3 regions of the Enterobacter sp. PL_is514 genome follow, and region 3 is predicted to be linked to each of the others. Evidence: predicted binding sites of a transcription regulator. Region 3 holds the regulator's gene; each other region holds the start of a gene.

Region 1 (10,820 bases), on a different contig from region 3:
TATTGGTTGTCATCGACGACACGGCAGCCGACACGAACTGGTTCAGCAGCACGCGGCCCGTTCTTGCCTGCGAGTTATCCCGAACCAGAAGTATCACCATCATGGCCAGGAAACAGCCCACCAGCTGACCTAACGCGCTGTCGAGGAACTGGCTGAAATGGAAGGTCATCGGGTTATCGAGCACGATGATGTTAATCGTACTTGCCAGCGCCCCCAGCGATCCCAGGCGCCGCTTTTGTACTTCAATACCGATAAAGAACGCCATTACCGCCAGACTAATACAGAGCAGCAGCATGCTCTGCTGCGTCGACGGGATGATGACCAGAAAATAGAGCGCGCCTATCGGCAGGGCGGCAATGGTGCCGTAGAGGAAATCAATGGCGACCATTCGCGGGTTAGGCAGACGCATCGCCAGTGCGGTCACGACGGCAATCATCACCATCGCGCCGCTGCCGGACGTCCAGCCCGTCCACAGCCAGAACAGCGTGCCGAGCATACAGGCCAGCGTGGTACGCCAGAAGTTGACCATGGCGTGATGACGCTCGGCGGATTCCGCCTTGATCACCACTTCGCCCTGCAGCACCTCTTCTTCCGCCGCGCTGATTTTGGTGTTCCCGATCACGCCGCGCTTCAGCAGCAGATAGCGCGTCGCGGCACCGACCCAGGTGTAGATCGTCACCGGCGTGTCGCGCTCCCCAGTCCAGGCAATCACCCGACGCATGCGCTTAAGCTGCTTGTGCACGTCCTGCACGGTTTCCACCGGCTCGGCAAACAGTTCGCGGAACGTATCGGTGACCGCTTCCGGTCGGGTGTTCTGAATCAAATAGGTTTCACATGCCTGGGTAATCAGCGTCAGAGAGACCGTGTTGAGGGCCTTCAGGCGACGATTCGCGCGAGCCCAGCGCGAGGACTCCATATTAAGGTTGCTGCGCATCCCTTCCAGCGCCTGCGTACGACGTACCAGCCCGCTCCAGGCTTTATCCACCTCTTCGCTGTCGCCGTGCTTAATGCAGAGCTGCATCAGCTGGTACTGGGCAACCATCAGCGCGTCAAGCTCAAGGTCGACTTCCTGCTTGATGGAGCGCGGGGAGAACAGCAGGTCAGCGACGATTGCACTGACAATACCAATCACAATCTCGCTGCAGCGCTCCACCGCAAACTGTGGGGCGAGCAGCGGTTCAGACTGAATGGTAATGACAATAATCAGCGCGGTATAGCCCGCCAGCCCCCAGGCGTAGGAGTTCTCCACTTTCACCAGAGACGAGATCCAGGTGCAGAAACCTGCCCAGATACAGCAGACCATCAGCATCAGCAGCGGGGTGCGGATCATCAGAATAATAATAGTCAGCGCCGCGAAGCAGCCGATAAACGTCCCGATGATACGCAGCATCCCGCGATAGCGGATCGCGCCAGAATAGGGCTCCCCGCCCGCGGCGAAGGCCGGACCCGCCGCGACAATCGCAGCCGTCAGCACCGCCCAGCGAGGGGTTTCAAGCTGGAAGTGGAAGCCGACAAACAGCGCCAGCACGATGGCGCACGCCAGCTTCACGGCGAAGCGAATGTGCTGGCTGGCGATGGAAAAGATACCCATGTCGATTAACCAAACTCGCGCAGGCGGTGGGCAATTTTACGGAAGAATGAATCCTGGCTGGCATCCCGGTCTTTTTCACCGGTAATCACCACCGTCGCCGTGGTACCCGCAGGCCACAGATTTCCCTGCTGTTCATCCAGGTGGATGCGCACCGGCACGCGCTGGGCCAGACGCACCCACTCGAGGTTGGAATCTACCGTCGCCATCCCTTTGGCATCGTTAGAGCTGCTGGAGTTAGTCACCCCTGCGGCAACGCTGTCGACGGTGCCTTTAAAGACGCGATTGCTACCCAGCGGCGTGATCTCCGCGCGATATCCTGGACGTACGCCTTCCAGCTTGGTCTCTTCCATATAGGCGAGCACGTAGAAGGAGTTCTGTTTCACCAGCGCCACGGCGGTTGAGCCGCGGGTAATGAATTCCCCGGCGTAGACGTTCAGGTTGGTCACCCAGCCATCCGACGGCGCACGGATCACGGTGCGCTCCAGATCGAGCTTCGCCAGATCGCGCGTTGCCTGCGCTTTCGCCAGCTGGTGGAGCACGGTCTGCAGCACGTTGTTGGACTGGTCAATCTCTTCACGGGACATTGCCTGAACGCCCAGCTGATTACGGCGGCCAGCCTCGCGGCGTTTCTCCGCAGCCAGCGCCTGGTAATAGGCCACGTCCGCTTCCGCCTCTTCCAGCGCTTTCTGGTAACGAGGCTGGTCGATGGTGAACAGGACCTGATCTTTCTTCACCAGCTGGTTGTCGTGGACGTTGACCGCCGTGATAAGACCGGCCACGTCAGGGGCGATGGCCACCACATCGGCGCTGAAGCGTGCATCACGCGTCCACGGTGATTCGGTGTAATAGACCCAGGCGCGGAAAATAGCGATGAAGGCGAGGATAACCAGCGCCGTAGTAATGGCAGTGCGGGAGATTTTTCTTGTTAGCGTTTTCACATCAACCTCAGACAAACATGCGCGATATCAGATAGAACAGGCAGCAATACAGCGCGGTATTGAACAATGCAGGGTGCCAGACGAAATCGTAGATCCCGGTAGGGACCAGCACCTTGCGCACCAGCCAGAAGATCGCCAGTGATAAAAGAAGCTCGAAAAATATCGGTGGGAACGACAGACCAAACACCACGATAACGGGAAACAGACTCATGTTGACCTTGATTAGAGAGAGTGCAGGCTTCAGAATTTTTTAGCGCACGCCATCGCAGGAGAGCAAGAAACGCCGGGCGAGAATGGCGCAGCCGTTATGTAATAAATAATATATTAACGTAACTGTTATGCTGTTATCTATAATATGTGATCTAAATCACTTTTAAGCCAGAGTGAACAATGGAACGTTTAAAACGCATGTCGGTCTTCGCCAAAGTGGTTGAACTGGGCTCCTTTACCGCCGCTGCACGCCAGCTTCAGATGAGCGTCTCATCCATCAGCCAGACGGTGTCCAAACTGGAAGATGAGCTTCAGGTCAAGCTGCTCAACCGCAGCACCCGCAGCATTGGGCTGACGGAAGCGGGTAAAATTTACTATCAGGGCTGTCGCCGCATGCTGCTTGAAGTGCAGGATGTTCACGAACAGCTTTATGCCTTCAACAACACCCCCATCGGCACGCTGCGCATCGGGTGTTCTTCAACTATGGCACAAAATGTTCTCGCTGCCATGACCGCGGATATGCTGAAAGAGTACCCCGGGCTTACCGTCAATCTGGTGACGGGTATCCCGGCGCCGGATCTGATTGCCGACGGGCTGGACGTGGTGATCCGCGTCGGCGCGCTGCAGGATTCCAGCCTGTTCTCGCGTCGGCTGGGCAGCATGCCGATGGTGGTCTGTGCATCGAAAAGCTATCTGGCGCAGTACGGTGTTCCGGAGAAACCCGCCGACCTCACTAACCACTCATGGCTGGAGTACAGCGTGCGGCCCGACAATGAATTTGAGCTGATCGCCCCGGAAGGGATCTCCACCCGACTGCTGCCGGAAGGGCGTTTTGTCACTAACGATCCGATGACCATTTCGCGCTGGCTGGTGGCCGGCGCCGGGATCGCCTACGTGCCGCTGATGTGGGTGATCAACGAGATCAACAGCGGCGTGCTGGAGATCCTCTTCCCACGCTACCAGTCCGATCCGCGCCCGGTGTACGCCCTGTATACCGAAAAAGACAAACTCCCGCTCAAGGTACAGGTGTGTATTAACTATCTGACCGAGTATTTTGTGGACGTGGCGGAGCTGTTTCAGGGGATGCGGGGAAGAAGGAAGGAATAATCGATTTATCCCTGAAAGTATATGAGCGATGAATATTTCCAGGATAAACCCCCTCTGCAATCTGGAATATTCCTTCGTCACTATCAGGAATAGCTAATTGACACTGCCGCCGCCCGCCCTTTACTTTATAAACAGTCTGCTGTTCAGACTGTTATTAATTTGTTGCTTATATGAATAATAAAATGTATTCCGCAGGATGACATTAAACAAGGAAAAGAAATGAATCTATTTGAACAAACACCGCCTTCACGCAGGCGCTATGGGCTCGCCGCATTCGTCGGTTTAATTGCAGGGATTGTCTCCGCGTTTGTCAAATGGGGAGCCGAAGTGCCGCTTCCGCCACGCAGTCCCACCGATCTATTTACCGGCGCATGCGGGCCTGAGCAATTAATAAGAGCCGCAAGCCAGATTGACTGTTCACGTAATTTTTTAAACCCTCCCTATGTATTTTTACGTGACTGGCTGGGTGTTGTTGATCCTAACGCAGCGGTTTATACATTTGCCGGACATATATTTAACTGGGTCGGCGTGACGCATATTATTTTCTCAATCGTCTTCGCTGTCGGGTATTGTGTCGTTGCTGAAGTCTTCCCGAAAATTAAACTCTGGCAGGGTTTGCTGGCGGGTGCGTTAGCTCAGCTCTTTGTGCATATGATCTCCTTCCCGCTGATGGGGCTGACGCCACCGCTATTTGAGCTGCCGTGGTATGAACACGTGTCAGAGATCGTGGGCCATCTGGTCTGGTTCTGGTCGATAGAAATCATTCGTCGTGATTTACGTAACCGCATCACGCACGAGCCGGATCCGGAGATACCGCTGGGTCACTTACGCTAAAAAAAAAGGCGCTACTGATGTAGCGCCTTTTTTATGAAGGAGTCAGGTCAGGCTGTGCCGCCCACCGTCAGGTTGTCCACTTTCAGCGTTGGCTGGCCCACGCCAACCGGCAGGCTCTGGCCCTCTTTACCGCAGACGCCCACGCCATTATCCAGCTTCAGATCGTTACCAACCATCGAGATCTGCTGCATGGCTTCAATACCGGAGCCAATCAGCGTTGCACCTTTCACCGCTTTGGTCACTTTGCCCTTCTCGATCAGGTACGCTTCTGAAGTAGAGAAGACAAACTTACCGGAGGTAATGTCCACCTGGCCGCCGCCAAAGTTTGGCGCAAAGATACCGTAATCAACGGATTCGATAATCTCCTGCGGCGTGGATTTGCCCGGCAGCATGTAAGTGTTGGTCATGCGCGGCATCGGCAGATGCGCGTAAGATTCACGGCGTCCGTTGCCCGTCGGCGCAACCCCCATCAGGCGCGCGTTGAGTTTGTCCTGCATGTAGCCTTTCAGCACGCCGTTTTCGATCAGCACATTGTACTGGCCTGGCGTACCTTCATCGTCGATAGCCACCGAGCCACGGCGATCGCGCATGGTGCCGTCATCCACCACGGTGCACAGCTCCGAGGAGACAAGTTGCCCGATCTGTCCGCTGAACACGGACGTCCCGCGACGGTTAAAGTCGCCTTCCAGGCCGTGGCCTACCGCCTCATGCAACAATACGCCCGGCCAGCCAGCACCCAGCACCACCGGGAATGAGCCCGCCGGCGCCGCGACGGCATTCAGATTCACCAGCGCCATACGCACGGCTTCTTTTGCCCACGCGTCAGCGCGCGCTTCACCGTCAACGTCGCCCAGGAACCAGTCATAGCCGAAACGACCGCCGCCGCCGCTTGAGCCGCGCTCGCGTTTGCCGTCCTCATCAACCTGCACGCTGATGGAGAGACGCACCAGCGGGCGAACATCTGCCGCCAGGGTGCCGTCCGTTGCCGCCACCAGAATCAGTTCATACACACCGCTCAGGCTGGCTGAAACTTCCTGCACGCGTTTGTCCGCCGCGCGGGCGACTTTGTCCACGCGACGCAGGATATCCAGCTTCTCTTCACGGCTCATGCTCTGCAGCGGATCGATGCTGGTATAGAGCGCAGAGTGCTGCACTTCTCCGAGGGTTTTCACGCGACCATCGCCGGTATCACGCACAATGGTACGCGCGGCCTGCGCGCTCTGCTCAAGTGCGGTGAGGCTAATCTGATCGGCATAGGCAAAACCGGTTTTCTCGCCGCTGACGGCACGGACGCCGACGCCCTGGTCGATGTTGTAGGAGCCATCTTTGATGATGCTGTCTTCTAAAACCCAGGATTCGTGATAGCTCGACTGGAAATAAAGGTCGCCGTAGTCGAGACGGCGTTCGGTCAGTTGACCAAGAATGGAGAACAGGTCCTGATGGCTCAGGCCGTTCGCTGCGAGCAAATGTTCACTTACCAGGTTCAGACTCATCGTATTGCTACTCGTTCGTTGCCGCCCGTGGCGGTATAAAGATCGTATTTATTGAGAGTGAGGCAATTACCTGCCCACGTCAAATCATTGCTGTGCATCTTTGCGCGGCTGGCGCAGCACCTCGTTAATCTGCGGTTTATCTACCGGACCGGTAATGCGGTAGCGCAGAATGGAGACCTTGCTCCAGAGTGGCCCCAGCACTTTACTGGCGGCAAACACCGCCGCACCAACAATCGGGTTCACCACGAAAGCTGCCGCCACACCCACGCTCGCGGAAATTTCCGGTGCCACGACGGCTTCCATATCCAGTTCGCGACGCACGAGGTTAACGGAGCCTTTCATGGCGATATCCGCTTCAAGGCCATCCACCAGCGTGTCGTCCGTGTGCAGAACGCCGTCCTTGATCCACGCCGTACTGCGGATGGAATCGTAGTAGAAACCTTCGTTGAAGGTATCACTGAAATCGAAGCGCAGCTTGCGCAGCAGCGCGTCAAAACTCAGCAGGCGCAGGATCTGTCCGGCACGCCCCGTACTCACGTCGGCGATCTCACCTTTGCCGAAGTGGGTTTTCAGAATGCCGTTAAGCGAGGCCTCATCCGGCTTCCACGGGGCATCACGCCAGTGAAGATCGTAATCGACATCAAATGACGAGCCGCGCAGCGGCGTGCTGATACCAAAGAAACTGGCTGCCGCATCCAGTTTGTTGCCTTTAATGTCGCCCTTCAGGGACGTCCGCTGCTCGCCCGGGTTATTCACCCATTCCCCTGCGGCCGTCATGCGGCCAAATCCGGTATCAACCAGGCCGCCGGAGAGCGTAAGCGTGTTTCCCTGGATGGCAAAATCACCGTCGATGCGGCCATATTTCTGCCCCCACAGCCAGCACTCCGCACAGCGCAGCTGGAGATCGGGCCAGCCGCTAAAATCGACGCGGGAGGTATGACTCAGCGGCGACGTCTCTGCCGGTTTGTCTTTCCCGCTCGCGGCGCTTGCCGGGTTGTAGTAGAGGTAGCGGATCGCCGCCTGCCACGGCGCGTGATTGCGCATGGTCAGCGTACCGTTGATCTCTCTGCCCTGGGCCTCCACCTTCGTGCCGTTAGCGCCAGGCTGCGAGACAATGCTCAGGTTGTTCCACTGCTGTCCGCCCAGCATCAGCGACGGCGTACGTACGGTAATGGTTTGTGGGAACTGGGCGGTTTCATCAACGTTTTGCCCAACGCCTTTCTGGAACAGCGCCAGCCACTCAGCACCGTCCATCGGCGGGAGATTCAGCTCAATGCCCGTCTGCTCCGGCAGCGGCGGCGTGGAGCGGCTATCCGTTGTCCAGATGGCTTTGTCGAGGGTGAGCTTGCGGTTAAGCAGCCAGCGGCTGTTGAAGTGGTTTGTCCCACCCGCGCTGCCGGTCAGCGCGAAGCTGTTCAGGTTGCCATCGACGTTCAGCTTTACCGGCAGCGGCTGTCCGGCCTGTTTATCCAGCGGCGCAGGCAGCTGGCTCTGAAGGTTTTTCAGATCGCCCGTGATGTCGACCTTATACTGGGCACCCGCGTGATAAGGCAGGTCGATTGCCACTTTACCCTGCCAGGCAACCGCCCCCTCCACTGACGCCTCAATGGGCTTCGGCAGGACGTCCATACGTGATGGTTGCCAGTTACCGTCCAGATTGACGGCTACCTGATAGGCCTTTTCACCCTCGGTCGTCGTGAAGTCAATATTAACAGGCTGATTAAACCAGCTCGCCGTAAGCGGCTCGCTCTTCAGGTTACCGTTCTCAAAGCTGAACTGCCCGCTGAGATTTTTCAGCGTGCTCTCAAGGGGTTTAATGAACAGGCTGTTGTTCTTCAGACGGACGTCGCCTTTGGCGGTGGTCATCTTGCCGTCCAGCGGGATATCAAGATGTAAGCGAGCATTCACATCGCCATCAAGCTGCAGCTGTTGAAGCGTCGCGGCCAGCGACTCTTTCAGCGGCGTCTCCTCAAAGTACGGTCCCACCGCCTTGCCGGGACCGTTGATGTCGGCATCAATCAGCAGCTTCTCTTTTGAGTAGTCCGGAATGTTGGCCGTCAGGTTACTGGCCGTCACGCCGCCCAGCGCCACGCTGTCGGACTTCATCCACAGGCCGTCATTGAGGAAATTAAGTTCGATATCCAGGTTTTTCAGCGCGGGCCAGCCCGGCTGGAACGCGAAGGTGGCGTTATGCAGCGGCACCAGCACCTGGAACTGGCCTTCATTATGTTTATACGGGAACAGATGGGGATTACCGCCGTAAACCAGCGTGGCATTGTCCGCCTGACCGCCCTGAATCGCCCCGCTGAGATAGTCTACCAGCGCTTTTCCCATCAGGTTTTCCGGGAAGTAGCGCCAGGCCTGAGAGCCATCATCGGTGCTGATCCCGGCGAGAATACCCAGCCACGGCTCATCCCCTTCAGGCTGCAGATAGCGGAAATCGCCGCGCGCGTGCACCGCTTTGGCTTTCACATCGATATGGCGTCCATCAAGCTGGAAACCCTTGTCGTTACGGAGCCAGTTAAGCACCGCGCTGCCCTGTTTGATTTCTAGCGGCGCGCGGAAGACCGTCTCGTAAGGCATTTTGGCGTCGTGCATATCAACCGTCAGCCTGCCGTTTTCCACGCTGCCTTCCAGCTTGCCGCTAAAGTGCTCTGCACCCGGCAGCAGCTTCCACTGCTTCCAGGCAAGATCTTTCCACGTTGCCTGGAAGCGGGTTTTTTCCGTCGCCTGGAGCGGGATATCCAGCGCCAGAGCGTCTATCTTCCCGCTCGGCTGCGTTGCCAGCCAGATCTCGCCGAGATCGGGAGAGAGCTTTGCCGCCATCGAGCGCAGCCCTTCAATGGCGGCCAAATCCAGGTTGCTGGCACGGATGCGCAGCTCGTCGCTGCGTTTACTGGCCGTACCACCAACGTCCAGCTCCGGCATCCAGGCCAGCGTCAGCGCACCGCGCGGCCACGGCTTGCCGTCCATGGTGATGCGCGTATCCGGAATGGCAAACTGCCAGCCCTCTTTCTCCTGCGTCACGTGTGCGGTGAGGTTATCGACGGAAAGCTGATGCTGTTGTTTTTCGCCTTTCCAGCTCGCGCCCCCCTGCTTGAGCCAGATATCACCGCTGGCAAATTCGCCTTTCGTCAGGGTCAGCCAGCCTTCAAGACTGAAGCGGGCCGTTTCCAGCTGCATATTTTGCTGGAGCCAGTCGCCCAGCCACGGCTTGACGTCCACATCGTCGGCCTGCACCCAGACTTTGCCGTTATTTAACAGGCCGTCATCGTCGCGCAGATCCATGCGCACCTGCATCACGCCGTGCTGGCCGTTCAGGCTTGAGAGATTGACCTGCCCCTCGGCGCGGTGCCGATCCTTACCGTTGAGCCAGGTCAGCTGCGGGATCGCCAGCTCGGCGCGCTGGCCGGAAAGAGTAATAAAGCTCACTTCGCTGTCGCGCAGATCGAAATGATCGAACTGGCGGAGGAAAAGATCGCTGAAGCGGTTGGCTTCAAGCCCCTGACCGCTATCGCTACCGGACAGCGGCGTATTGGTCAGGAACTGGAGCTGATAAAAGGTGAGATCGCGAAACTGCCAGCGCAGATGCAGCAGGCTTTGCCAGACGTCCAGCGCCAGGGTCACGCGTTTGATTTTCAGATAACCGCCATCTTTCAGGCGGGCGTTGATATCCCGGACATCGAGCGTCGGGCCAAAATTTTGCCAGTTAGCGCTGACCTGACTGACGTTCACCGGCACGCCGGTGGTGGATTCGATTTTCGCCAGCAGCTGCGGACGCCAGCTGTCCAGATGCGGCAATACGAGGCGTAGCCCGCTCACGAGCAACGCGACAATCACGACCAGCGTTGCCCCTGTAAGCAATAAAATCCCCGGCAATCGCCTCACGCATCTCTCCTTGTCAGCATTCGTCACGCAGCGTACTGCGCTTACATCATCACGACGTCAAACTGCTCCTGGTTATAGAGCGGTTCAATTTGTACTTTTACCTGTTTGCCGACAAAGATTTCCACTTCCGCCAGCGCGTGTGACTCTTCGCCTTTCAGCGCTTCAGCCACCGCAGGGGAAGCATAGACCAGAAAACGGTCGGAGTCGTAGGCATGATGCACACGCACAATTTCACGCATAATTTCGTAGCAGACGGTCTCAACCGTCTTTACCGTTCCGCGTCCATGGCAGGTCGGGCATTCATTACACAGCACATGCTCCACGCTCTCGCGGGTACGCTTACGCGTCATTTCCACCAGCCCCAGCTGTGAGAAGCCGTTGATGCTGGTTTTCACGCGATCTTTACTCAACGCCTGCTCAAGCGAGTGCAGCACGCGGCGACGATGGTCTTCATTACTCATATCGATGAAGTCGATGATGATAATGCCGCCCAGATTGCGCAGACGAAGCTGGCGCGCAATCGCCTGCGTGGCTTCGATGTTGGTGTTGAAGATGGTGTCATCGAGATTGCGATGGCCGACAAACGCGCCGGTGTTAATATCGACGGTGGTCATCGCTTCGGTCTGATCGATGATCAGATAGCCGCCTGACTTCAGTTCAACCTTACGCTCCAGCGCACGCTGGATCTCGTTTTCGACATCATAGAGATCGAAGATCGGCTGACGCCCTGAATAATGCTCCAGCAGGCCAGGCATCTCG
Region 2 (10,820 bases), on a different contig from region 3:
ACGGCATGCTGTCCTGCGGGGTGCCAATACGTTTTTTCCACACGATCTGGTTGGTTTTCAGATCCAGACCGGAGATGTAACCCCAGGCAGGCTGTTTACACGGCAGACCAAACGGCGACAGGAACGGGTTCAGCGTTACGCCGAACGGTACGCCATACTGCGGCTGAATACCGGCTTCGGTACCGCTGCCTTTCGCGTCTTTCGGCTGCTCCATTGGGTTGCCTGGACCGCGTGGGATCAGACGGGAAACGAACGGCAGCGCCATTGGGTTGGCGATCGCTACCTGACGGTTAGGGTCAACGGAGATCCCGCCCCACTCGAACATCCCCAGGTTACCCGGGAAGACCAGCGTGCCCTGCTCAGAAGGCGGCGTGAAGATGCCTTCATAGCGCAGCTGATGGAACATCACGCGGCACACCAGCTGGTCAAACATCGTGGCACCCCACATGTCTGCCCCGCTGAGGTCTTTCTTCGGACGGAAGCTCAGGTCAGAGAACGGCTGGGTTTTGCTGACGTAATCGCCTTTCGCCGCACCCTGCGGAACCGGTTTTTCCGGTGCCGGCACAACCAGCTTGCCGTTGCTGCGATCCAGAACGAAGATGTTGCCGGTCTTGGCCGGGGCGTAAATCACCGGAACGGTTTTGCCGTCAACGGTAATGTCCGCCAGCGTCGGCTGGGACGGCATATCCATATCCCACAGATCGTGGTGTACGGTCTGATAGCTCCACGCCAGCTTACCGGTGGTCGCGTTCAGCGCCACGATAGCACTCGCATAACGTTCCTGCTCCGGCGTGCGGTTACCGCCCCAGATATCTGGCGTAGTAACGCCCATCGGCAGGTAGACCAGGTCCAGCTTCGCGTCATACGCAGCCGGGGCCCAGGAGTTTGGCGAGTTAAAGGTAAAGGTGTGCTCGTCCGACGGGATCGCATTCGGATCTTTCGCGCCCGGGTCGAAGGCCCACAGCAGTTTACCGGTATTCACGTCGAAACCGCGGATAACGCCGGAGGTTTCACGCGTGGAGAAGTTATCCGTTACCGAACCGGCAATCACGATGGTTTTATCGGTGATGATCGGCGGCGAGGTTGGCTCATACAGACCCGGCGTGGTGTCCGGCATGTTGGTCTGCAGATTCAGGATACCTTTGTTGGCAAAGGTTTCGCACAGCTTGCCCGTTTCGGCATTGATGGCGAACAGACGGCCATCGTTCACCGGCAGCATGATGCGGCGCGGACAGTCGGCAACCACTTCCGGGCTCGCGTTATCGGCGCGCGCTTCGTGATAAGAGACGCCACGGCAGGTCACGTGCTGGAAGGACGGGTTGGAGTTTAGCTGCGGATCGAAGTGCCATTTCTCTTTACCGGTGGCCGCGTCGAGCGCGAACAGACGCTGGTGCGCCGTACACAGATAAAGCATGTTGCCCACTTTGATCGGGGTGACTTCGTTGGTCAGCTCGCCCGGATCGTTCGGCATCTTCAGGTCGCCGGTACGGAATACCCAGGCTTCTTTCAGGTTCTTAACGTTGTCCGCGTTGATCTGCTTCAGCGGAGAGTAGCGTTGACCTTCCTGATTACGACCATACGCAGGCCAGTCGCCGTCCGCCACCTGCGAGATAGCCGCCGCAGGCGTCGATTCTGCGTTCAGCGTACCGTTGATCTCCTGCGGGTCGTTAAAACCGGCCCAGGTCAGAATGCCGCCGGTAATCAGCAGGGCAACAACCAGGCCCGCCACAGCACCGCTGGAAGGCACAATCAGGCGACGCCACACGAACGGCAGGATCAGCCAGATACCGAAGAAGACCAGGATGTCGCTGCGCGGCGTCAGCGCCCAGAAGTCAAAGCCGACTTCCCAGACGCCCCAGATCATGGTGGCAAGAAGGAGTGCGGCATACAGCCACAGTGCAGATTGTTTTCTACGCCAGAGCAGGACGGTTACGCCAAGCATAACCAGGCCCGCAATCGGGTAGTACCAGGAGCCGCCGATCGCGACCAGCCAGACGCCACCGATTAACAGATACAGCGCGCAGAAGGCTGCGAACGCCGCTGTTAATGTCACCAGTAGACGCGGCTGTTTAGAGTTTGTTTCAGCCATAGAAAGTGTACTCGTCAGTTTTTGTTAATAATTTGCTAGCAACTAATTATAGGTATTAACAAGTGTGATCGGAATCACAATATTTGCTTTTTATAACTCATACGCCAGGGTTATCCATTTGCTGATATAATGGCTGGCTTGCGTATCAGTGCTGGATATTAACTCATCCGTATTGAGAGATTTTCATCAAAATCATTTGGTTAGTAATATGAAACATACTGTTGAAGTGATGATCCCGGAAGCCGAGATCAAAGCGCGTATCGCCGAACTGGGTCGTCAAATCACCGAACATTACAAGGACAGCGGCAGTGAAATGGTGCTGGTCGGTCTGTTGCGCGGCTCTTTCATGTTCATGGCGGACCTGTGCCGTGAAGTGCATGTGCCCCATGAGGTCGATTTTATGACCGCCTCCAGCTACGGCAGCGGCATGTCCACCACCCGTGATGTGAAAATCCTGAAAGATCTGGATGAAGATATTCGTGGTAAAGATGTGTTGATCGTGGAAGACATCATCGACTCCGGCAACACGCTGTCAAAAGTGCGCGAGATCCTGAGCCTGCGTGAGCCAAAATCGCTGGCGATTTGCACCCTGCTGGATAAGCCTGACCGCCGTGAAGTGCAGGTGCCGGTAGAGTTTGTCGGTTTCTCTATCCCGGACGAGTTCGTCGTCGGTTACGGTATTGACTACGCGCAGCGCTATCGCCATCTGCCGTATGTTGGGAAAGTGGTATTGCTGGACGAGTAATTGCGGGCTGATGCCCTCACCCCGGCCCTCTCCCACAGGGAGAGGGAGAAAATCCCCGGCTTTATTTATGGTTCACATGCTTAAGCTGAAGGTTGGCAATTCCCGAACGGTAACGTTGCTCCAGCGTTTCCCGGTTGGTGGCAGTCACTTCCAGATTGCGCAGCAGACCGTCGTGAATGCCGTACGCCCAGCCGTGGATCGAGACCTTCTGCCCGCGTTTCCACGCCGATTGCATGATCGTTGAGTGGCCCAGGTTATACACCTGCTCCATCACGTTGAGTTCGCACAGGGTATCCATGCGACGCTCCTGCGGCATTTCGCCCAGCAGTGAGCTATGTTTGAACCAGATGTCGCGGATGTGCAGCAGCCAGTTATCAATGAGCCCCAGTTCCGTGTTTTCAACCGCCGCCTGCACGCCGCCGCAGCCGTAGTGGCCGCAAATGATGATGTGCTCGACTTGCAGAACATCCACGGCATACTGAACAACAGAAAGACAGTTGAGATCGGTGTGAATCACCAGGTTAGCCACGTTGCGGTGAACAAACAGTTCGCCGGGCTCGAGGCCGGTCAGGCGCTCCGCCGGTACGCGGCTGTCGGAGCATCCAATCCAGAGAAAGCGTGGGTTTTGCGCCTGCGCGAGTTTTCCAAAAAATCCGGGGTCTTCCTCCACCAGCATTTTTGACCATAGTGCATTGTTGCTGATGAGTGTATCTATGTTGTTCATGGAGGTTAGCGACCTGTAACCGAGTAATTGCGTTGCGCTACTATAGGGTAACCCGACTTTTAATGAAACCACACAACGTGTGTCAGAACGGAAGGTAAGTTAATTTCATGGCAATTGCACTGGAGCTTGAGCAGCTTAAAAAAACCTATCCGGGCGGCGTTCAGGCGCTGCGCGGAATAGATCTAAAAGTAGAGGCCGGTGATTTTTATGCGCTTCTGGGGCCGAACGGGGCGGGGAAATCGACCACCATTGGGATCATCAGTTCGCTGGTCAATAAAACCTCCGGCCGGGTGAGCGTCTTTGGTTATGACCTGCAAAAAGATGTGGTGAACGCCAAGCGCCAGCTGGGTCTGGTGCCGCAGGAGTTCAACTTCAATCCGTTTGAAACGGTGCAGCAGATCGTCGTTAACCAGGCGGGTTATTACGGCGTCGAGCGTAAAGAGGCCCTGGAGCGGAGCGAAAAATACCTCAAGCAGCTCGATCTGTGGGAAAAGCGTAACGAACGCGCGCGGATGTTGTCCGGCGGGATGAAGCGCCGCCTGATGATTGCCCGCGCGCTGATGCACGAGCCAAAGCTGCTGATCCTTGATGAGCCGACGGCGGGTGTCGATATCGAACTTCGTCGTTCCATGTGGGGCTTCCTGAAAGATCTCAACGACAAAGGCACCACCATTATTCTGACCACCCACTACCTTGAAGAGGCTGAAATGCTGTGCCGCAACATCGGCATCATTCAGCACGGCGAGCTGGTGGAAAACACCTCGATGAAGAACCTGCTCTCCAAGCTGAAATCAGAAACCTTCATTCTCGATCTGGCGGCAAAGAGCCCGCTGCCGAAGCTGGAAGGGTATCAGTATCGTCTTGTCGATACCTCGACGCTGGAAGTGGAAGTGCTGCGCGAGCAGGGCATCAACAGCGTGTTCTCGCAGCTGAGCGCGCAGGGGATTCAGGTCTTAAGTATGCGTAACAAAGCGAACCGACTGGAAGAGCTGTTTGTCTCTCTGGTGCAGGATAAACAAGGAGACAAGGCATGACGCATCTTTACTGGGTCGCGCTGAAAAGCATCTGGGCGAAAGAGATTAACCGCTTTATGCGCATCTGGGTGCAAACCCTGGTGCCGCCAGTCATTACGATGACTCTGTACTTCATTATTTTCGGTAACCTGATAGGTTCCCGGATTGGTGAGATGCACGGCTTTACCTATATGCAGTTTATCGTGCCGGGCCTGATTATGATGGCGGTGATCACCAACGCCTATGCCAACGTGGCGTCGTCATTCTTCAGCGCCAAGTTCCAGCGCAACATCGAAGAGCTGCTGGTCGCGCCGGTACCGACGCACGTTATTATCGCCGGCTATGTCGGCGGCGGCGTGGCGCGCGGGCTGTGCGTGGGGATCCTGGTCACGGCGATTTCGCTGTTCTTCGTGCCGTTCCAGGTGCACTCGTGGCTGTTTGTGGCGCTGACGCTGCTCCTGACGGCGATCCTGTTCTCGCTGGCCGGTCTGCTGAACGCCGTGTTCGCCAAAACGTTTGACGACATCAGCCTGATCCCGACCTTCGTGCTGACGCCGTTGACCTATCTCGGCGGGGTGTTCTACTCCCTGACGCTGCTGCCACCGTTCTGGCAGGCGCTGTCGCACCTGAATCCGATTGTCTACATGATCAGCGGCTTCCGTTTTGGCTTCCTCGGTATCACTGACGTGCCGCTGTTTACCACGGTGGCGGTGCTGGTGGTGTTCATCATCGCCTTCTACCTGCTGTGCTGGTATCTGATCCAGCGCGGGCGCGGTCTGCGCAGCTAATCTTTTGCCCGGCGACATTCTGTCTGCCGGGCACTTTCTTTGACAGTTATCACCGAAAGCTAACCTTCACTCCGCTAAACTACTTCCCTGCTAAGGAGAGAGTTATGCTGGGATGGGTTATCACCTGCCACGATGAACGGGCGCAGGACATGCTGGACAAGCTTGAAGCCAGATTTGGCCCGCTGGCACAGTGCCGGGCGGTAAATTACTGGCGCGGGTTGAGCACCAATATGCTGAGCCGCATGATGTGCGATGCCCTGCATGAAACGGACACCGGTGATGGCGTCATTTTTTTGACCGATAAATCGGGCGCGGCGCCTTACCGCGCAGCCGCTTTGCTGAGCCATAAGCATGATTGCTGTGAGGTGATCTCGGGCATCAGCCTTCCATTACTTGAAGCGATGTATCCGCAGCGTGAAACGTTAACCAGCGCCGGGTTCCGGAACGCTATCGTCGCGCAGGGCGCGCCGGACGTCAGCAGCTTATGGCATCAGCAGCAAAAAAATCCTCCTTTCGTCCTGCTCCATGATCTGTATAAGAATTAAACGTTGGTATTGATGTCGCTTTTGCTACAATGGCATAAGTATTTCCGCTTCGAATAAGACCCTCATGTTCACGCGTATTGTTTTCCTGTTATTGATGTTCGTGTCCGGCACGTCTTCTGCCAGTTTATTAAGTCAGCAAAGAATGCCTGCTCAATATATGCAAACCACCGAAGATGCGGCGATTTGGGCGCAGGTCGGCAACAGCGTCATTAACGTCGGCAACGTGCGGGCAGGGCAGATCCTTGCGGTGGTACCTGCGGCGGCGGACTACTATGAATTCCGCTTCGGATTTGGCACGGGATTTATCGACAAGGGACACCTGGAGCCGGTGCAGGGTAAACAGCGCGTCGAGGATGGGCTGGGAGATCTAAATAAACCGCTGAGCAATCAAAACCTGATAACGTGGAAAGACACGCCCGTTTATAACGCCCCGAACAACGGTAGCGCACCCTTCGGCACCCTGAGCAGCAATCTGCGCTATCCGATCCTGAACAAGCTTAAAGACCGACTGAATCAGACCTGGTTCCAGATCCGCATCGGCAACCGCCTGGCGTGGATCAGCAGCCTGGACGCGCAGGAAGATAATGGCATTCCGGTCATTACCTATCACCATATTTTGCGCGACGAGGAGAACACCCGTTTCCGCCATACCTCCACGACCACCAGCGTGCGGGCATTCAGCAACCAGATGACCTGGCTGCGCGATCAGGGCTATACCACCCTGACGATGTACCAGCTGGAAGGGTATGTGCGTAACAAAATGAATCTGCCGGCGAAATCGGTGGTGATTACCTTCGACGACGGCCTGAAGTCCGTTAACCGCTATGCTTACCCGATCCTCAAAGCGTATGGCTTTAAGGCGACGGCGTTTATTATCTCCTCGCGCATCAAGCGCCATCCGCAAAAATGGGCGCCGAAATCCCTGCAGTTTATGAGCGTGTCGGAGCTGGAGCAGATGCATGACGTGTTCGACTATCAGTCCCACACGCACTTCCTGCACCGCGTCGACGACAACCATCAGCCCATTTTACTGAGCCGCAGCTATCACAATATTTTGTTTGATTTTAAGCGCTCGCGCAGGGACCTGGCGCAGTTTAACCCGCACGTGCTTTACCTCTCGTATCCGTTCGGCGGCTACGACGATAAAGCGATTAAAGCCGCAAATGATGCCGGGTTTCATCTGGCGGTGACGACGGTACGCGGGAAGGTCAAGCCGGGGGATAATCCGTTCTTGCTGAAGCGCCTGTATATTTTAAGAACGGATTCGCTGGAGACCATGTCGCGGCTGGTCAGCAACCAGCCGCAGGGGTAGGTTATTTGTAGGTCACCTGGAAGGTGATGGTTGTACCGAAAACGCCCGCGGTGACGGCTTCCGTGTTGGTTTTCACCAGTTTGGCTTTATAGGTGGCGTTAACCTGGTACACCGGAGTCCCTATCGGGTTACCTGCTGCGATAGTTTCTGACTGGTTATTATGGATCTGCGAGTAGGCGGGTGAGTGCAGTTTTACCCCCACACCTTTGGCGGGGGTGACGCCGGTAGAACCGTTGACCGCGTTGGTAAAGAGAGCCCCATCCGCCGTGGTATGTTCTGAGACCACTTTGGCATCCACCTCAATGACGTTTGCGCATGAGCCTTCGATTTTAAACGGAACCTCTGTTGTGCGGTCGCTTTCCAGATCGGAACGATACCAGTTACCCAGATCAACTGTCGTTGGCGCGCGAAGCACGCAGGTGGGTGCGTGAAACGGCAGCTGGAACGACATCTCATTGATATTGATCGGGACGCGGGGATGATCGCTCTCGGTTCCGGTATGAGGATCGCCAATTACCGCGTGCCCTAGCGGGCCGCCCGCTGCCGTTAAAAACTCCACGTCTGTGGGAAGACCTTTAAACGTGGGATCCTGGTAAATATCCATTCTGGCATGCCAGTACCTGGCGTTGACGGCGCCCTCATTGTTATTCGCGTCTCCGGTTTCATAGTAATCCCCCGATTGTGGGGGAAACCACGCGGTAACGGTATTTCCGTCCGGATAAATCGCCAGGGTATAGTAAATGCCTTCCACGTTGGTGCGAAACGTCGCGTGACCGTTTACGTCTCCCCACAGCAATGCGTTGTCGGTCATTTGCCAGACGCTTTCACCATCGTTACCGACGTTGCAGGAGGACTGTAACGGTGTGTTAAACTCCAGGAGGATCGTGGGGCTGATCTGCGTGGGCACCGCAATGGTTCCTGGCGGGAGCGGGACGATCATCGTTGACATGCCTGGCATAATCGTCCGGGCGTTGCCGTCATTAAATTTACACTCCATGGCGGCCTGCGCTGCGCCAGAGGCGCTAAGCGCAATCAGCGTGAGCCAAAAGCGTTTCAGTCTCATCAATAATTCCTTTTATTCGTAGTTCACGTCTACCAGCACGTTGCTGGTGACAAGCCCGCCGGTCACTTCCCCGGTGTTCTGGTAGCGTGCGGAGAACTGATAATCCGTTAAGTAATCAGCGCCAACGTTGTAAACCACCTTTGAACTGCCATCGCTGTTTAACACGTTGGTTTTAAAGGCGGAGGAAAACACGACAATGCCCACGTTTTGCGCCGCGCCTGAGGTGGCATCGTCGTTTTTAAAGACCTGTTTCTGATTACCGGCAAAACCCGATTGCGGTGAAAATGAAAACTGTAGCTGCTTTATCCCCGTCCCGCCGCCGCTGCTTTGGTGGCAATCATCCACATGAATGGTAAACGGTGTGCCTTCGGCGTAGTCCGTCGGTGAAAAACGGGGGCTGCTGTCGCCGTTGTAAAACCAGTTGCGCATCACTACGGGCAGATAGATGTCGCCACCGTTTTCCACCGTGAGTTTACAGGTGCTGTTGATGATGTTTGCCGTCAGATTAACATCCATGCCGCCATCTGCACGGGCAATGCCAGGCAGATGGCCGGTAGCCAGCCCAATAAGCAACACAAGACCGGGCTGGCGTAAAAAAAACGGTAATTGTTGCATCATAAGAACCTGTTTTACTCGTATCCAACCGTGAAGGTCACTGGCGCGCTTATTGCGCCTGGCACCGGTGTCTTGCCACTGGCGGCGACAATACGGGAAGTCATCGGGAATTCAGCGACACCACCGGATACAGTCACCTTCTGCGCAGCAGGAGGGGTTGTGCAGCTCATTTGATTACCGGCCACATCCGCAGCATCACCTTTCCACACTTCAAAACCGGTATTTGTTGTATCTGCAGGTGTGGTATAAGCCTCTCCCGTACATACGCCACCCGAACCTACTGCTGCTGCTACTGATGCTTCGGTAACACCATTGCAGGCAGTGAATTTGATGGTCAGTGGTTTGGTCAGTTTACCAACGTCTGATGTGTAGATATCGCCAAAAGCAATGGTTGATGTTTGTGTTGCTCCGTCATACACCTTAGCGGTACAGGTACCGGTTGTTATGGTTGTTACAAATGTCATCTCGGCGCTACTGGTGCCCTCGATGGCGGCTGCCATTCCGGAGAACAAAATAGCAGAGACGGACAGAGCAATAATAGACAAGTTAGATTTCATTGTGGTGCTCCATATTCTTCTCAACTCATTGATATTCGAAATTAAAAGTTGCTTTGGCGCTAAAATTACCAGCGGTGATACCAGGTGAGGTGGTGGTTTCACGTATGGCGGCGACGAGCTTAAGTTCTCCAGCGCTCCTTTCCGCAGCAGTCCAGGTCAGATTACCGTCCTCGCCGGGTTTGATTAGGGTTTCGCTGGCATCTTCCTCACGGGCTATTCCGACACCTGATTGGCCACTGGCTCCGCTGCCCGAAAGCCCGTTTTTGATGAGAGAGGCGTTATACCCAGAGACATCGCCAGTCAGTGTCGTTTTTAATTGCGTTAATGATTGCGGGCATTCCACCATCTTTATCTGGAATGCTGCTTGAGCGTTGCTGGATTTATTCTTGATATCCTCAATATGCAGATTGTTATTACCAATCGTTAGCGTCTGTGAGGTATCTGAACCTGTACCGCCGACCAGTTTCATCTGACAGGTGGTTTCCAGTACGTTGGCCGTAAAGTTAACGTCAAGGTTTTGCGCCATTGCCGTTCCCGCGCCTGCTGTCAGCACTGTGGCCATGGACAGCCGGAGGATATTGTTTCTCATACTCAGTTCCATAGGTTTTTCCCTAAACAAATCATCACATTTGGCACACTTGATTACTTAAAACCGCGGTGAGCCCCGCTTTCTTCGCTGATGGCGTAAACTGGTAATGCACCGTACAGGCGCTATCCGCGCCGTTACCCCACACCACCCGTAGCACCCCCTGCTCCTCGACCCCGCGAACATAGGTTTGACCCGCCTGGCCAACCGTTCCGACAGGTTCATTTTTGTCGTTAAAGACATCCGCGCCTAAAGGGATAAAACCCTTATCGCTGCGCTGAAGTTCCAGAATGAGTGAGCGACCTTCATCAGTTTCAAAATTCACCAGCACCACGGAGCCGTTGCGCGGCACCGCCACCGTGCTGGTATTCTTCACTTCCACGTCATTTTCCAGCGTGCTGATATCCAGCGAGACCCGGTTCTCACGGTATGGCGACATATAGGGCAGAATGGCGAAGCCGGATCTGCCGATTTCGCTATTGCCATAGTTCAGACGAGCACCTTTGGCGCCGCTGGCTTTCACCAGCGCCAGCGCGTCGTTTTCGCCAATGCTACCTGGCGCGAAGGCGACGCCGCCGGTGTGCAGCACCATCCCGCCGCTGTAGGTGGCGGCATACTGCTTGCTGTTGTCATCGCCAAATGATGCAGAAACGCCCAACGGACCATAGCCGCTGTTCCAGGAGGTATAACCGCTAATCTGGTTAAGGTTGCCGTAATTACCGCTGTTCGAGGAGGCGCTGACGGAATAGCTCACCGCATTGTTCTGGGTATTGCCGCTGGCGG
Region 3 (10,820 bases):
GAACTCCGGCACCGAAGCCAACGAAACCGCTTTTAAGCTGGCGCGCTACTACGCGACAACGCGCCATAGCCCGTACAAAACCAAAATCATCGCCTTCCACAACGCCTTCCACGGACGCTCCTTCTTTACCGTCTCCGTTGGCGGCCAGCCGAAGTATTCCGACGGGTTTGGCCCGAAACCGGCTGATATCGTCCACGTGCCGTTTAACGATCTGCACGCGGTGAAAGCGGTAATGGACGACCACACTTGCGCAGTTGTTGTCGAGCCGATCCAGGGTGAAGGCGGCGTGACTGCGGCAACCCCGGAATTCCTGAAAGGGCTGCGCGCGCTGTGCGACGAATATCAGGCGCTGCTGGTCTTTGATGAAGTGCAGTGCGGAATGGGACGTACCGGGGACCTGTTTGCCTATATGCACTACGGCGTGACGCCGGATATTCTGACCAGCGCCAAAGCGCTCGGCGGTGGATTCCCGGTAAGTGCGGTCCTGACGACGCAGGAGATCGCCTCCGCGTTCCACGTCGGTTCTCACGGCTCAACCTACGGCGGTAACCCGCTGGCGAGCGCCGTAGCGGGCGCCGCGTTCGACATCATCAACACGCCGGAGGTGTTGAACGGCGTTAGCGCGAAGCGCGAGCTGTTCGTAAAACACCTGCAAAAGATTGACGAGCAGTACGACGTGTTCAGCGAGATCCGCGGGATGGGACTGCTGATTGGCGCTGAGCTGAAGCCGCAGTACAAGGGACGCGCGCGTGATTTCCTGCATGCCGCCGCTCGCGAAGGGGTGATGGTGCTGAACGCCGGGCCGGACGTGATGCGCTTTGCGCCGTCGCTGGTGGTGGAAGATAAAGACATCGAAGACGGGTTAACCCGCTTTGCCGCCGCGGTCGCGAAGATCGTAAAAGGTTAATACGCCGTCCGCTTCAACCTGCGGGTTAGCCAAATCCCGTGATGCGGACGCTGACGCCATGCCACCGAAGAAATGGTGTGCATGGTGTTCAGATGCCCCAGTACGCGCTGCAAATGCTGCTCCAGGGTGCTCATTGGCCCGTGGGTTAACGTTTCCGGCGCTTCCAGAATGTTCGAATCTCCCGACTCACCCGGCGAGTCATATTCCAGACGCTGCTGACAGCGCTGCAGCGCAATTTCACACGACTGCAGGTAGCGCTGCGCCAGATCCGGCGTCAGCATCGTGTGCTCGCGCGCCAGCGTGGTCATGGCGTTAATATGCTCGACGATAAACTGGCTGTGCGTCACCCAGAGCTTCATGTCTGCCAGATAGTGCGAGTTAAAGCCCGGCTCCTGCATTGCCTGGTTGAGTGAGTTGAACAGGGCGTTGTGCGCCTGGTTGACCTTCATGCGCTGATAAGCCAGCGGAGAGGGCTGCGGGTCGTCGCTCAGGATCAGGCGAATGGCCTGCTGGTCGGCCTCCAGCGCGTCGTGGGCATTCTGGCGCAGCAGTCCGCTTTGCCACTGCGGCCAGAGCCAGACCATACCGCCGAAGGCAATCAGGCAGCCGATCAGGGTATCGATCAGCCTGGCGACAATAAACTGTTCGCCATTGAGCGTGAGTAGCTGCAGGGTGTATACCGCCGTCACCGTGAAGCCCACCATCGCCCAGCCGTAGTTTTTGCGGATAATCAGGTAGCTCACCAGCGTGATCGCCAGCATCCCTGCCAGGGTGTAGCCTTCCGGCACGTGGAAGTGCAGCGTCACGCCCGCGATGATCAGCCCGGCCATCGTTCCGCCAGCCCGATGCAGAATACGCACCCGCGTGGCGCCGTAGCCGTTCTGGGTGACAAACAGCACGGTCATTAAGATCCAGTAGGGTTTCGGCAGATGCAGCGCCATGCCCATCAGGCTGGCGGTACTGAGCATCACGCTAATTCGTGCGGCGTTGCGCAGGGCGGACGATTTAAGCGACAGATAGCTCCTGAGCGCGGGCAATAACGGCAGGCGTTTTTGCTTATCCGCCATCAGATCGCGCGGATAGAGCGGGCGCTGGGTGCGTAGCACGCGGGCGATGCGGCTGAAGTGCCAGGCGGCAAACTGGCCGACCGGGTTATCCGGATGCTGACGGGCGATTTTCTCCAGCGCGCCCAGCTGTTTTTCCATGTTAAAGCGTGTGGGGTAGCGGTGGTAAAGAATATCGTCTGCCAGCACCCGCAGACGTGCCGAGACGGTCTGCGCGTTCCAGCGGATCACCGCTTCGGCGTGGCTGCGCTCGACCAGCTTTTGCACCTCCTGCGGGTGGTGCAGGCTCACGGAGATATGCTCCTGCAGATCCAGGCCTACCTGGAAGGTGCGCAGCAGCCGTTTGTATTCGTGGTTCTTGTTGGCGGCGAGCATATGCAGCTGCTGATAGCACTGGCTTATCAGATCCACCACCTTCTGCTGGCGCGTCAGCAGGGGCGGTAAGGATTTTTCCGGATCGGTATGCTGGGTCAGCAGGGTGTATTTGGCTTCGCAGTAATCCGCAAGCTGCACATAGAGCAGGCTCAGGGATTCACGCAGCGGCTGCTCCCGCCACAGCCAGAACCAGAACCAGTTAAACAGGCCGTACCATAATGTCCCCAGGGCGTAGATCAGCAGCGGCTCCCACACCGGCATATTCCCGGCGAGGCTCAGCGTGAAAATGGCCGCAATCAGCGACGCGGGAAGCAGGCGGGCGTGCAGAGAACTGATTTCCGCCGTGACGCCGAGGGTCATCGCCAGCACGGTCAGGATCAGCGGCAGCGGAATATCACGAGCCAGTAAAAGCTGTACGGCGAGGCTACAGCCCGCAAACAGGCAGCCGCCGATAATCAGGCGTTTGAAAAAGCGCTTATGCGGCGTGTCCAGACCGGCGATGTTGCAGCAGGCAGGCACGAGGGAAAACAGCAGACCTTGCTGAAGATGTCCGAGGATCAGGCCTATGGCCACAGGAAGACACAACACCAGCGTTTGTCGCAGTGCGTAGTTAACTTCCGGGTGATAGATCAGCCTGCGCCACATGGGGAGTAGAGACAAAAACGGCGTGACACCTTGCGATGGCACGCCGTTTAAGCGGAATTAACGCGTTCCGTAAACCACGATGGTTTTACCGTGGGCAGAGATCAGGTTTTGATCTTCCAGCATTTTCAGGATACGGCCCACTGTTTCACGGGAGCAACCGACGATCTGACCAATTTCCTGACGGGTAATTTTAATTTGCATGCCGTCCGGGTGGGTCATAGCGTCTGGCTGTTTCGCCAGGTTCAGTAGGGTCTGTGCGATACGGCCTGTCACGTCCAGGAAGGCGAGGTTGCCCACTTTCTCTGAGGTGACCTGCAGACGGCGCGCCATCTGGGAAGAAAGACGCATCAGGATGTCAGGGTTAACCTGAATCAGCTGACGGAACTTCTTGTAAGAAATTTCAGCCACTTCACATGCTGTCTTTGCACGAACCCAGGCGCTACGTTCCTGGCCCTCTTCAAACAGGCCCAGTTCACCGATGAAATCGCCCTGGTTCAGATAAGAAAGGATCATCTCTTTCCCTTCTTCATCTTTGATCAGCACTGCCACCGAGCCTTTAACGATGTAATACAACGTTTCCGCTTTTTCACCCTGGTGAATCAGCGTGCTCTTTGATGGGTACTTATGAATGTGGCAATGAGACAAGAACCATTCGAGAGTCGGGTCTGTTTGCGGTTTGCCAAGCACCATGCGCTGTTATCCTCTGTTATAAGCTGTCACCAGAGTCATCAGATGCATCCGGACTCTGGGGTTGCAATCGAATTCTTACCCATACCCTGGGAAGTCGGCTACCGTAACGTTTCGCAGCCAGTAAAGTTTGATGTCCTCTGCATACATGTGTAACGTCAATGTATTACTGTAGCATCCAGAGTGTTTTAGCATAGCTTTCGCCGCGTGTCTCCTGGTGTCTCGCTTCAGCATGATGCAGGTCGCCTTCCATTGCGAGAAATGTAACGCACGCGTAATCTGTCACCAAAAATGCAACGTTGGAGTTTAAGAATATGCAAGCGCGCGTGAAATGGGTTGAAGGTTTAACGTTCCTGGGCGAGTCCGCGTCAGGACACCAGATTTTGATGGACGGTAACTCCGGCGATAAAGCGCCAAGCCCAATGGAAATGGTGCTGATGGCGGCAGGGGGATGCAGCGCCATTGACGTGGTGTCGATTCTGCAAAAAGGTCGTCATGACGTGACGGATTGTGAGGTTAAACTCACGTCAGAACGTCGCGAAGAGGCGCCACGCCTGTTCACCCATATTAATCTGCACTTTGTGGTCACCGGTAAAGAGTTGAAGGACGCAGCGGTCTCGCGTGCGGTGGATCTGTCTGCGGAGAAGTACTGCTCTGTGGCGTTAATGCTGGAGAAAGCGGTAAAAATCACGCATTCGTATGAAGTGATCGAGGCTTAATTATTGGGGCATCGTGCGTGTTGATGCCCTCACCCTAACCCTCTCCCACAGGGAGAGGGAACATGTTCACGCGATCTGCTTCCCTTCCATCAGTCGCTCCACCAGCGGCGTCATGATGAGCTCCATCGCCAGCCCCATTTTTCCGCCCGGCACGACTAACGTATTCATGTGCGAAATAAACGAGCCCTGCAGCATGGCCAGTAGCCAGGGGTAATCAATGCCTTCGAGATTGCGGAAATGGATCACCACAAAGCTCTCATCAAGGGACGGGATACTTTTGGCGGCAAACGGGTTGGAGGTGTCCACCGTCGGCACCCGCTGGAAGTTGATATGGGTGCGGGAGAACTGCGGTGTCAGGAAGTTGATGTAATCTTCCATGGAGCGCACCACCGAGTCCATCACCGCCTCTCGTGAATGGCCGCGCTCGCTCATGTCGCGCGTCAGCTTCTGGATCCACTCCAGGTTAACGATAGGGACCACGCCGACCAGCAGGTCCACGTGGCGCGCCACGTCGTGTTGAGGAGTGACCACGCCACCGTGCAATCCTTCGTAAAACAGCACGTCGGTGGGTTCCGGCAGCGGTTGCCACGGGGTGAACGTCCCCGGCACCTGATTCCAGGGAACGGCTTCATCATAGGTATGCAGATACTTGCGGGACTGCCCTTTGCCGCTCTGACCGTACTCTATAAAGGTTTGTTCCAGCAGGCCGAAGTCATTGGCTTCCGGGCCGAAATAGCTGATGTGTTTACCCAGATCGCGCGCTTTACGGATGGCCATATCCATCTCCGGACGCGTGTAGCGGTGAAAGCTGTCGCCTTCGACCTCCGCCGCACGAAGATTCAGCTGGGCGAAAATCTTGCGAAAGGCGAGGCTGGTGGTGGTGGTTCCCGCACCACTCGACCCCGTAACGGCAATAACCGGATGTCTGGCAGACATAGCAACTCCCTGACTGAAAAGGGTGGAAGATCAGCCGTGAAACGCGTTGCGGGGCATGATATTGACCGTCTCATGCAGTTCTGACCACACCAGCACCACGTCGCCGCTTTTCAGCTGGCGCTTTACATCGTTGACCTTTTGCTCAAGCGAGCGTTCCTGTTCACCATAATCGGTGCCTTCGCGTAATACAAAGCTTTCAATCAGATTATCGAGCGTTTCGGGAGCCAGATCCTGCCAGGGAATAATCATTTTGCACCGTCCAGATAAGGGGTTAGCCAGTCAGGAATACGCGTCTCAAGCCACATTTTCGGGCGGCGCAGCGTACCGCCGATAAACCCGACGTGGCCGCCGTGCTCGGTCAACTGATAGTGAACGTTGTCGGGCAGGAATTCCTGAGCGGGGATCGAGTGATGATCCATAAACGGGTCATCTTTGGCATGAATGATCAGCGTCGGCTGCGTGATCTTGCTGAGCAGCGGCATGGCGCTGCACTGACGATAATAGTCAATCGCATCGGCGAAGCCGTGGATTTTCGCGGTGATCAGGTCGTCGAACTCGCGAATACGGCGCACCTTTTTCAGCTGACGCAGGCTGACCGGCAGGGTATCCGGATAGGCTTTCAGCTTACGCGCCGCGTTGGCCTTCAGCAGGTTGAGCAGGTAGCGCTGATAGACGCGGGAAAAGCCTTTATCCATGTGGTAGCTGCACTGCTCCAGCATAAACGGTGCGGAGACAATGACGGCGGCATCCAGCGGGACGGTTTCACCCTCTTTGGCCAGCAGGCAGGCCAGCATATTGCCGCCCAGCGAGTAGCCCACCGCGGCGGTCGGCACGGTGCCAAAGTTGTCCCGCAGCCAGTGTAAAAACCACGTTCCGTCTTCGGTTTCACCCGAGTGATAAATGCGTTTCTGACGATTCGGTTCGCCGCTGCAGCCGCGAAAATGCATCACCACGCCGAGCCAGCCGCGCGCTTTTGCCGCCTCAATTAACCCGTGTGCATATGGGCTGTGCAGGCTGCCTTCCAGACCGTGAAAGACCACCAGACGCGGCTTATGGCGGGCCTGCTCCGGCGCTTCGCTCCAGGCGAGATCCAGAAAATCACCGTCTGGCAGGTCAAGCCGCTGCCAGTGTGGGGTGAACTGAACCTTGCGGCGGATCAGTCGCGGCAGCATGGTCTGCAAATGGCGATTGGCCACGCCGCGCATAGGCACGAACTCAGTGCTGTCTTCGGCCGCAATGTCGAAGTCTGATGGAATGATTTGGGTCATAAGGGCGATGCTGATTCTTGTCAGAAATTTACGGTACTTTCCGAATTGTACCCCGTTTAGCCTGGTTTTCCGAAACATGAACTGATCCCGATCACAAATCTTTACCTTGATTATTACTCTCAGGCTAATGATTCCACTCTACGCTTAATTGATGCCTTTCTCACCAGAGCGCACACTTTACTCAACGTTAAGCAAATCAAAATGATTAGCTGAATCAGGAGGTTAATAATGTTATCTGGGCAAACACCCACCCGGCAATGGAACACGCGACGCAGCGAAAAAGCGCGTCGCCTGGCGTCCGTACCGGTGCAGGGCAAGGTACTGCCAACCGGCGATCTTGTCGCCATGCTGGAAAAACTGATCGCGCCTGGCGACAAGGTCGTTCTGGAAGGTAACAACCAGAAGCAGGCGGATTTCCTTTCCCGCTCGCTGGCCGAAGTGAACCCGCAAATTGTCCACGACCTGCATATGATCATGCCGAGCGTCGGCCGCAGCGAGCATCTGGATATCTTCGAGAAAGGCATCGCCCGCAAGCTGGATTTCTCCTTCTCCGGAACGCAGAGCCTGCGAATCTCCCAGCTGCTGGAAGACGGTCAGCTCGAAATCGGCGCAATTCACACCTACATCGAACTTTACTCACGTCTCTACGTCGACCTGTCGCCCAACGTGGCGCTGATTGCCGGCTTTAAAGCCGACCGCAAAGGCAACCTCTACACCGGGGCGAGCACCGAAGATACCCCGGCGCTGGTGGAAGCCGCTGCGTTCCACGACGGCATCGTCATCGCGCAGGTGAACGAGCTGGTGGACGACGAATGCGAGCTGCCGCGCGTGGATATCCCGGGCTCCTGGATCGATTACGTCGTGGTTGCCGACAAGCCGTTCTTTATCGAACCGCTGTTCACCCGCGACCCGCGCCTCATTAAACAGGAACATATCCTGATGGCGATGATGGCCATCAAAGGCATCTACGCGGAGCACCAGGTGCAGTCCCTGAACCACGGTATCGGCTTTAACACCGCAGCGATCGAGCTGCTGCTGCCCACCTACGGCGAACAGCTCGGCCTGAAGGGCAAAATCTGTAAACACTGGACGCTGAACCCCCATCCGACGCTGATCCCCGCCATCGAAAGCGGTTGGGTGGAGAGCGTGCACTGCTTCGGCGGCGAGCTGGGGATGGAAGAGTACATCCGTGCTCGTCCGGACGTCTTCTTTACCGGTGCCGACGGCTCTATGCGTTCCAACCGTGCCTTCTGCCAGCTGGCAGGTCAGTACGCGGTGGATATGTTTATCGGCTCTACGCTGCAGGTAGACGGTTACGCCAACTCCTCAACCGTGACCCGCGGTCGTCTTTCCGGCTTCGGCGGTGCGCCAAACATGGGCCATGACCCGCACGGTCGCCGCCACGCCACGCCGGCCTGGCTGAACATGATCACCGAGCCGGACCCGATGCAGCGCGGTAAAAAGCTGGTCGTGCAGATGGTCGAAACCTTCCAGGCAGGCGTGAAGCCAACCTTCGTGGAAAAACTCGATGCCGTAGACGTGGCGAAAGCCTCCGGCATGCCGCTGGCACCGGTGATGATTTACGGAGATGACGTGACGCACGTGCTGACGGAAGAGGGGATTGCCTACCTCTACCGGGCGAAAGATCTGGAGGAGCGTCGGGCCATGGTTGCCGCCGTCGCGGGGATCACCGACATCGGCCTGGGCGTGGACGCCAAACGCGTGGCGGAACTGCGCCAGAGCGGCAAGGTTGTGTATCCGGAAGATATGGGGATTCGCCGCACTGACGCCACCCGCTCTCTGCTGGCTGCGGGCAGCGTGTCTGACCTCGTTGAGTGGTCCGGCGGTTTGTATAACCCACCTGCGAAATTCCGGAGCTGGTAATGAAACTTCTCCCCCAGATTCAGGTTGAAGGCGGTGCCGAATGGCTGGCGCGAACCGCCACGCAGTGTCTGATTGACGAAGCACGTTTAAGCCCGAAACCCGGTCTGGTGGACAGTCGGGGGAACGGCGCGCACCACGATTTATCCCTTGCGCTGATGGAGCGCTCCGCGCACAGCCTGACCTCCACGTTTCAGGCGCTGGCGCAGCAAAGCTGGCAGCGTCCGGCAGATATTGCGCTTCGGCAAACCGTCGGGCGACTCGGTCGCGAAGGCGAGCAGCAAATGATGTCCGCAACCGGGGGCGTAAACACCCATCGCGGCGCGATTTGGGCGCTGGGGTTGCTGGTCAGCGCGGTGGCGATGCTCGGCGGTGATGCCAGGGCGCAAGATGTCGCCCGCACCGCCGCGCAGCTGGCAAAGCTACCGGACGAGGCGGCGCCCAAAGTGTTCAGCAAAGGCCTGCGCGCCACGCACCGCTACCGCGTGCCGGGCGCACGCGAAGAGGCGCAGCAGGCGTTCCCGCACGTTATGCAGCGCGCATTGCCGCAGCTTCGCCTCAGCCGTCTCAACGGCAGCAGCGAAACGCATGCCAGGCTCGACGCGCTGATGGCGATCATGACGTCGCTCACCGACACCTGCGTGCTGTCGCGCGCCGGAATGGAGGGGCTGGACGCCATGCAGAGCGGTGCCCGTGCGGTACTGAACGCCGGAGGCTGTGCAACGGCGGCGGGCCAGCAGGCGCTGGCGAGCCTGGACCGTCAGATGCTGGCGCTTAACGCCTCACCGGGCGGCGCTGCCGACCTGCTTGCCGCCACGCTGTTTCTCGACCGCGTCGAAACGCCTTATTCAAAGCATTAAGAGGATGTTATGGAAAAAATTACATTGACCGTGCCCGCCAGTCGCGAAGTAAGCGGCAGGGCGCTGGCAGGGGTTGTCGGCTCCGGGGATATGGAGGTGTTGTTCGCCGCCGAACCGGGCCAGACCTTAACCATTGATATCACCACTTCAGTAGACAATAGCCGTGGCCGCTGGGAGGCACTGTTCAACCGTCTGCAGACGGTCAGCAGCCTGCCGGCAGGCAAACTGACCATTCATGACTTCGGCGCGACGCCGGGCGTGGCGCGCATTCGCATCGAACAGGTTTTTGAGGGGGTGAGCCATGCGTGATGACAGCAGCTTTATCGAACTAAAAGCGCGCCAGCGCGCGCAGGCCCTGCTGGATGACGGCAGCTACCGCGAACTGCTGGATCCGTTTGAAGGCATTATCTCTCCGTGGCTTGGGCCGCAGGGGATTGTTCCTCAGGCCGATGACGGCATGGTCGTCGCAAAAGGCACCATCAACGGCAAGCCTGCCGTCGTCGTGGCGATTGAAGGCGCGTTCCAGGGCGGCAGCATGGGCGAAGTGTCCGGTGCAAAAATGGCGGCGGCGCTGGAGCTGGCGGCGGAAGATAACCGCAACGGCATTCCGACTCAGGCGGTGCTGTGCCTCGAAACCGGCGGCGTGCGCCTGCAGGAAGCGAATCTCGGCCTGGCGGCGATTGCCGATATCCACGCCGCGATTGTTGACCTGCGCCGCTACACCCCGGTGGTGGGAATTGTGGCCGGGACCGTGGGCTGCTTCGGCGGGATGTCCATCGCGGCAGCGCTGTGCAGCTACCTGATTGTGACCCGCGAAGCGCGTCTTGGCCTCAACGGCCCGCAGGTTATCGAGCAGGAGGCAGGCATTGAGGAGTACGACTCCCGCGACCGTCCGTTTATCTGGAGCATGACCGGCGGCGAAGTGCGCTATCAAAGCGGGCTGGTGGACGCGCTGGTGGGCGACGGCGTAAACGCGGTGAAAGCGGCGATGAACGACGCGATTGCGAAAGGCGTACCGGCGAAACACCGCACCGATAACTACGACGATTACCTGAACCGTCTGACGAATTTCGACACCCGCAAGCAGGCCGATGCCGAACAGATTAACGCGCTTTTTGCCCGGGAGGTGAAATGATGAGTAATTCAAAAAGCCGTGGCGAGCTCTGGCTGGAAACCCTCGCCCCGAATGCCAAACGTATCGAAGGGCTCTGCCCGTCCGTGCAGGCGGCAGACGGCGAGCTGAACGGTGAGGCGGTGCGCTTTGTGGCCGTGGTGCCGGATGCCCACAACCACTTCCCGCGCGCGGCGCAGGGCGAAGTCGGTCTGCTGGAAGGCTGGACGCTGGCGAAGGTGGTCAGCGAAACCGTCGCGGCGGATGCCGATAAAGCCGTCAAACGCCCGATTGTGGCGGTGATCGACGTCCCAAGCCAGGCCTATGGCCGTCGCGAAGAGGCGTTTGGTATTCATCAGGCGCTGGC

Evidence for each region. The regulator CRP, encoded in region 3, controls carbon source genes, mostly activating them, when cyclic AMP is high. The targets are predictions, from matches to a motif close to ATGTGANNNNNNTCACAT.
Region 1: the regulator CRP is predicted to act here: its motif matches at 2,885-2,902, upstream of aaeR (HTH-type transcriptional activator AaeR).
Region 2: the regulator CRP is predicted to act here: its motif matches at 2,152-2,169, upstream of hpt (hypoxanthine phosphoribosyltransferase).

Annotation. Positions count from the first base shown of each region.
Region 1 is NZ_JBVPGN010000027.1:29,944-40,763, reverse strand. It holds gene aaeB (p-hydroxybenzoic acid efflux pump subunit AaeB) at 1-1,591, opposite strand, end outside; gene aaeA (p-hydroxybenzoic acid efflux pump subunit AaeA) at 1,597-2,529, opposite strand; gene aaeX (p-hydroxybenzoic acid efflux pump operon protein AaeX) at 2,537-2,740, opposite strand; gene aaeR (HTH-type transcriptional activator AaeR) at 2,920-3,846, shown strand; gene AC0TNG_RS04230 (YagU family protein) at 4,066-4,680, shown strand; gene tldD (metalloprotease TldD) at 4,728-6,173, opposite strand; gene yhdP (AsmA2 domain-containing protein YhdP) at 6,258-10,061, opposite strand; gene rng (ribonuclease G) at 10,103-10,820, opposite strand, start outside.
Region 2 is NZ_JBVPGN010000033.1:75,000-85,819, reverse strand. It holds gene AC0TNG_RS13465 (glucose/quinate/shikimate family membrane-bound PQQ-dependent dehydrogenase) at 1-2,089, opposite strand, end outside; gene hpt (hypoxanthine phosphoribosyltransferase) at 2,298-2,834, shown strand; gene can (carbonate dehydratase) at 2,896-3,558, opposite strand; gene AC0TNG_RS13450 (ABC transporter ATP-binding protein) at 3,666-4,592, shown strand; gene AC0TNG_RS13445 (ABC transporter permease) at 4,589-5,359, shown strand; gene AC0TNG_RS13440 (PTS sugar transporter subunit IIA) at 5,464-5,904, shown strand; gene AC0TNG_RS13435 (polysaccharide deacetylase family protein) at 5,969-7,216, shown strand; gene AC0TNG_RS13430 (fimbrial protein StkG) at 7,218-8,279, opposite strand; gene AC0TNG_RS13425 (fimbrial-like protein) at 8,292-8,894, opposite strand; gene AC0TNG_RS13420 (fimbrial protein) at 8,909-9,451, opposite strand; gene AC0TNG_RS13415 (fimbrial protein) at 9,477-10,052, opposite strand; gene AC0TNG_RS13410 (outer membrane usher protein) at 10,075-10,820, opposite strand, start outside.
Region 3 is NZ_JBVPGN010000029.1:16,318-27,137, reverse strand. It holds gene argD (bifunctional acetylornithine/succinyldiaminopimelate transaminase) at 1-907, shown strand, start outside; gene AC0TNG_RS08635 (YccS/YhfK family putative transporter) at 904-2,991, opposite strand; gene crp (cAMP-activated global transcriptional regulator CRP) at 3,049-3,681, opposite strand; gene AC0TNG_RS08625 (OsmC family protein) at 3,993-4,397, shown strand; gene AC0TNG_RS08620 (phosphoribulokinase) at 4,464-5,333, opposite strand; gene AC0TNG_RS08615 (YheU family protein) at 5,364-5,582, opposite strand; gene AC0TNG_RS08610 (hydrolase) at 5,579-6,601, opposite strand; gene mdcA (malonate decarboxylase subunit alpha) at 6,830-8,485, shown strand; gene AC0TNG_RS08600 (triphosphoribosyl-dephospho-CoA synthase) at 8,485-9,342, shown strand; gene mdcC (malonate decarboxylase acyl carrier protein) at 9,352-9,651, shown strand; gene AC0TNG_RS08590 (biotin-independent malonate decarboxylase subunit beta) at 9,644-10,477, shown strand; gene mdcE (biotin-independent malonate decarboxylase subunit gamma) at 10,477-10,820, shown strand, end outside.